2 regions of the Bacillus sp. z50 genome follow, and region 1 is predicted to be linked to the other one. Evidence: riboswitches for the same ligand, from Rfam matches in the RefSeq annotation. Region 1 holds a riboswitch; the other holds the start of a gene.

Region 1 (3,210 bases):
GGTTTAAAATTGCTTTTTCCACAAAGTCTCCGGTGGGAACACCCGTTAGTGAAGAAGCTGTAGAAGCGGTACATAAGACAGTCAAATGGCTGGAACAGGCAGGGTTCACCGTTGAAGAATGTGATAATGGGGTAGATGGAATCCGCCTTATGGAAAATTACTATATTATGAATAGCGGAGAAATGGCAGCAGATATACTGTCCATTGAGGAAGCCATTGGACGGCCGATTACCGTTAATGATATAGAGATAGTCACATGGGTACTCAGAACTGCCGGGCAGAATGTATCAGCTGTTCAATTTACACGCAGTTTAGCTGAATGGGATACGGCAGCTGCACAAATGGCCAGGTTCAATGAGGATTATGATTTGTATTTGACGCCGGCAACAGCTTTCTCAGCTCCAAAGGTGGGCGAATTGACGCATACGGATGAACAGAGCTTGCAGTTATTGAAAGTAAATGAACTAAAACCCTCTGAACAGTTAGCAATGGTCTATGAAATGTTTAAACCAAGTTTAACGTATACGCCTTTTACACAGTTGGCGAACATCATCGGACAGCCTGCGATTAGCTTGCCTGTTCATATGACAGATTCTGGCTTACCCCTTGGAGTGCAATTGATGGCTCCAAAGGGAAGGGAAGATTGGCTTCTTAAAATAGGAGCGTTGTTAGAGCAATCCGATATATGGGTTGGACAGAAAGGGAATCCATATATTGGATGGTGATAAAAGTGATAGATCGACTAGAAGATGCGTGTAATTCAGTTGGTCAATTAGAACAGTCATTTCACTTGTTTAAATTTATGTGAATTCCTATATATCAAAAATATCTTCCGTTTACATTTTCAACATGATATATTAATAGTACGAAAATTTAAAACAATCATAAGTGCTCACTTTTGTGAGGTAAAAGGGAATCCAGTGTAAATCTGGAACAGCCCCCGCTACTGTAAGAGCTGATGAAATCACGTGACCACCTTTAAAAGAGGGAAGGTGTGAGAGTAAAGTGAAGCTCAGAGTCAGGAAACCTGCTTATGAATGTGTATTGCTTACTTTTCGGTGGGAAAAGGGATGGCGAACGTAGAGATGATTGTGTCTTTGCGCTGATTTTGACAGCGTTTTTTTGTCTGTGCATGAATCAAGCCTGTTTTCCTTAATCGGGAAGACAGGCTTTTTTATGTTTAATATTTCAGCGTAAATTCGCTAAATATAAATAAATTTTGAAAAAGGGAGAATAGTGAGATGAAAAAGATTGCAAGCTTATCACTTTTGGTGTTCTTATCCGTTTTTGCATTGTTTGCATGCGGAAATGATGAGACAGTAAACAACCAGGAAAAAGAAACAAACCAGGAAACAAGTGAGTATCCGAAAACCTTAACAGACGGTCGTGGGGAAGAGGTGACCCTTAAAGAAAAACCTTCAAGGATTGTTTCGACCACATTGGCTATTGATGAATATTTATTGCCTTTGGTTGATGAGGAGCGGATTGCCGCGGTAACGAAAATGTCTACAGACTCAGGGATTTCGAATGTAGCAGATCTAACAGATGGAATTGATACAAAAATTGAATCAGTCACATCTGAATTGGTGCTGTCACTTCAGCCTGATTTAGTGCTGATTCCTTCCTATGTAGATCCTGAGGTTCTTAAACAAATTGATGCTGCAGACATCACCACCTACCAACTTAAAGATGATTCCTCTATATCAGGTGTATTGGATGGTCTAATGGAGGTTGGTACCATTGTTGGCGAGGAAGATAAAGCAGAAGAAATCATAGCTGATGTCAAAAAGAGGATGTCAGATTTACAAACGAAAGCAAAAGCACAAACAGATAAAAAACGAGTGGTTTACTGGACACAGCAAAATTCTTCAGTTACTGAGAATACTACAATAGGAGAAATCATCACCTTAGCAGGCGGGATAAATGCCATTACAGAAGCGGGCATTACCGGTGAAGAGTATCCTGATTATCCAAATCTTTCAAAGGAAAAATTAGTTGAGATAAATCCAGATGTGATTATTACAAGCGATTGGCAGTATGACGGTTCAAAAGCAACATTCGTCGAGGAATGGCAAAAGGATCCGGCACTTAAAAATCTTAAAGCCTTTAAGAATAATGAAGTGCATGTGATAGATAGCGCAAATTTAACAACGGCTTCCCATTTTGTGATTGAGGGAGCAGAAGATATTTATCAAGTTTTATATGGAGAATAATATGGTTTGTAAACAGTCTAAACAGGTTCTTATTTTTGGAATCCTGATTTGTTCCTTGCTCGTATCGTTACTTTTAGCAACCATGTATGGCGGGGTCATCGTTCCATTTACGGAAACTGTGAAAGTATTACTCTCACTGCTTCCATTTATAGAGTTTGACTATAACCCAATGTATGAAACAATCCTTGTGCAGATTCGCCTGGGGCGGGTTGTTGTGGCTGGATTAGTCGGGGCAGCCTTGGCAATATCGGGAGTCGTGATGCAAAGTGTGTTTCGCAACCCGATGGCTGACCCCGGCATAATTGGTGTTTCATCAGGTGGAGCATTCGGAGGTGTACTGGCCATCTATTTTGGTTTGGCCGCGATCCATTCTCTTTTCGTCCCATTAATGGGCTTTATCCTGGCTGCATTGACTTTGTTTGCAATTTATATGATTGCGACCAATCAAGGAAGGACCTCAGTACTGACATTGCTGCTGACGGGTATTGCGATTAGTTCTTTTTTATCAGCCTGTACCTCTCTGCTAATCTCTTTTTCGAATGCAGGAGTGATGCAGCAGATTGTCCAATGGATGATGGGGAACTTAAACGGGCGTGATTGGAGTCATGTACAAATATTAACTGTTCCTGTTTTATTTTCGATTTGTGTCTTTTTGTACCATGCCAACGACTTAGATATCTTTCTGCTGGGTGAAGAGCAGGCCCAGAATATGGGGATTTCCGTTCAGCGCACCCGTAATCTATTGTTAATTACTGCTTCATTAGTAACTGGAATGAGTGTCTCATTAACGGGAGCCATCGGTTTTGTTGGTCTGATTGTCCCTCATATGATCCGTATGATCATTGGGCCCTCGCATCGAAATTTACTACTGGCTAGTGTCTTAGGGGGAGCGAGTTTCTTGATTCTTGCTGACTTAATATCCCGTTTGGCCATTAGGCCTGCTGAGATTCAAATCGGTATTATTACAGCTTTTTTTGGCGCTCCGTTTTTCCTTTAT
Region 2 (3,210 bases), on a different contig from region 1:
CACTTTGATTTTGCATAATTTCCGTACATAAATTACTGCAATATATCATTCCTTTATGGCGATTAGCATTAGAGCGGTTGACCGTATCCCGATAAAACATATAAGGTGTTCCTGTTTCAAGCTGAGAAATCATGATCGCCTTAAACACTTCAATGGCAGGTATTTCTTTTTTGGAAAGCTGCGGATGATTGATACATTCAGTATATTTTTGTCTGAATTGGCCATCCCCTGCTTCTTCATCAAAATAATCTTCAAGAGAATATCCCATTACTTTTCTTACTTCATGCGGATCAAATAAATACCAGGTACCCCGCTCCTTGACCATTTCCATAAATAAATCCGGAATGCAAACACCAGTAAATAAATCATGCGTTCGAAAACGTTCATCCCCATTATTTAAACGCGCTTCGAGGAAGGCAAATATATCCTTATGCCAAACATCCAGATAAACTGCAATGGCACCCTGTCTTTGGCCCAGTTGGTCCACACTGACGGCGGTATTATTTAATTGCTTCATCCATGGTATAACTCCTGAGGAAACACCCTTAAATCCTTTAATATCACTGCCTCGCGCTCTAATTTTCCCTAAATAAACACCTATTCCTCCGCCATTTTTAGATAGATTGGCAATATCGGTGTTTGAATCATAGATACCTTGCAAACTATCATCAACAGTATCGATAAAACAACTGGATAATTGGCCATAGCTTTTCCCAGCATTAGCAAGCGTAGGAGTTGCCACCGTCATATATAGATTGGATAAGGCCCAATATGCTTCTCTTATTAATTTGATTCGCTGTTCTTTAGGCTCATTCATCATTAATGTCATGGCAATAATCATAAACCGTTCCTGAGGAAGTTCATATAAGCTTCCATGATGAGATTTGGCTAAATAGCGATCTGCCAGCGTCCGAATGCCAATATACGTAAACAACTGATCTTTTGATGAATCGATGACTGCTTCGAGTTCATTGATTTCGTCTTCCGTATATTCATTTAACAATGCTGGATTATAAATCCCCATATCAGTCAATAGTTCAACAAGCTGATGAAAGCTCCCATATTTGTGTGTTAAATCATATCCCCGGCTTTTTGAAGCTTTATCATATAACTGGTCTAAATAAATAGTTGCCGCCACAAATGTCCAATCAGGCTCATCAGCAGAGATACGCTCTACGGCGCTTAGTACCAGTAAATTCACCAACTCTTTCTTGCTATAGTCAGACTTATACTCAAGTGCTGTCTTGATTTTTTCTAAGTATTCCTCTGCTGAATAAATAGATGTATAGGAACTAACACATTCCTTTATGTATGTTTCTATGCTTTTTAAATTTATGACTTCCAGACTTGCATAGTTTGATTCGTAAGATACTGCCATACTAATTTCCCCCTTATTGTTTGCCGATAAATCGATTAAAAACGTCTGTTCCCTCCACGCAAAAAATCCCATTGCCTAAAAATAAGCAATGGGAAAAGAAATAATAACAAGATTGAACTGTTCAATATTGCTATTTCATCCGTTCCACCCTCATTGCTCCCGATAAAGGCAAACCAGTGAAAAAGGCAGGTCTCCTGACTCATGCTTCGCTTTACTCTAAGTCCTTCCCATAGATTTCTCTACAGTGGTTTACTTATTTCATCAGCATTTACAGTTGCGGGTACAGTTCCGGATTTTAACCGGATTCCCTATTAAGTCGTAATACGACACCTTAAACACGTTAAAATCAATATATAGTATTTTAATTTAAAAACAATAACAACATATAGAATTATAAATCTTATATGTGAAAATAGCAACTAAAATTCCGACAATTTATTTAGGCAATTGCTGGAGAAATTGATTGATAAATGCTTCGGATTCCAATCGAATTCCAATGTATGGCGGATGAACACGTTTATTGGCTTCAAGAGGAACCCCCAACCACAATACTTTTTGGTCAAAGATGACAAATGTGAAGCTTGGCCCATTCTGAAGATGGATATCCGGATCCAAATAGGAATGGGAATCTGGAGAATACATCATCAGTCTTGTTCTTGAGTTCCTCGTCTTCACTCTTTGAACAAAATCCGATGATAACACACTGGAATTTGGCAAGGAAAGGATAATGGAAGATTGGGCTTTTTTTAAATCCTGATAGAACCCTTCCAAATTTCTTGCATAAATCCATTGTAATTTTGGATGATGGTTGGCAATCCATTTGCCTATTTGATCCATATTGACCATTTGATTCCGTTTCATTTGATATTGAACGAGCTGATGAAGAGTTTTTGTATGCGAAACTTTTGATTCTATAAACTCCACATCGCTGACATGAATCAGTTTCCCTTTTGTTCTGGTAATTGCAACATTTAACAGCCGTTCACTTTCCCTGCCCGTTAAAAGCATCCCTGCCCGATTTTGCGGATAACTATCTACACTATCAAATACCATTACTTCCCGTTCACTTCCCTGGAAACGATGGACAGTGGCAGCCAATATATCATGCAGGCCGTTCTCTTCCTCATATAGATCTTTAATTAATGTTTCCATCAATTGTGCCTGCGCACGATAAGGGGTTGCATAACCGATTGATTTACTCCCATTGCTGTAGGCTTCATGAATAACCTGAAAGGATAACAATAGATTCATCAAATTCATTCTAGAACCAGAGGAAGTGCCCGTAAAGCAGTGTTCCCCTGTGAAGCTCGTATTTAACAGTACGGAAGCACGATCTACAAAAGGTGTCTTTGAAACGATATCTTTTTTATTTATATGAACACTTGGATGATCGCCAACCAGTGAATTATAAACATATTGGTTCGTAAAAGCGGAGATATCCGGATGCATTCTCCTCTGTTCCTTTAATAAAAACAAATGAGTATGAAGTTTTCCCCCACGTGCAATATCAGCAACACCGGCACGATGGAAGATGTCCTCCTTCAGCCAGCGGTCTACAAGCTCTCCCCTCGAAACCGCAATAGGAGGTAATTGCTTAAAATCCCCACAAATAATACAACGCTTGGCAAGTGCGCCGGCAAAGGCAATTTGCGGGATAAAGGCCATACTGGCTTCATCAATGATAACTAGATCATACTCTTGTTCAAAAATACTCGGGTCCATTGCTGCTTTCGCCAAGGTAGTCCCAACAATGAAGGCATTTTTGACTAAATGAATTTCTTTTTGCCTTATTTTCTCTAAGATTCTGCCCAGTTTTTTTTCAAGGTCAAGAA

What was found. Region 1 has a riboswitch for cobalamin ahead of AC4G3N_RS06510 (ABC transporter substrate-binding protein). Riboswitches for the same ligand answer to the same signal wherever they lie in the genome.
Region 2: another riboswitch for cobalamin. It lies ahead of AC4G3N_RS01120 (ribonucleoside-diphosphate reductase subunit alpha); the one in region 1 lies ahead of AC4G3N_RS06510 (ABC transporter substrate-binding protein).

Annotation. Positions count from the first base shown of each region.
Region 1 covers NZ_JBZFQL010000002.1:138,360-141,569, reverse strand. The annotation lists gene AC4G3N_RS06515 (amidase) at 1-725, shown strand, start outside; cobalamin riboswitch at 870-1,049, shown strand; gene AC4G3N_RS06510 (ABC transporter substrate-binding protein) at 1,242-2,213, shown strand; gene AC4G3N_RS06505 (FecCD family ABC transporter permease) at 2,215-3,210, shown strand, end outside.
Region 2 covers NZ_JBZFQL010000001.1:252,171-255,380, forward strand. The annotation lists gene AC4G3N_RS01120 (ribonucleoside-diphosphate reductase subunit alpha) at 1-1,378, opposite strand, end outside; cobalamin riboswitch at 1,546-1,727, opposite strand; gene AC4G3N_RS01125 (DEAD/DEAH box helicase) at 1,814-3,210, opposite strand, start outside.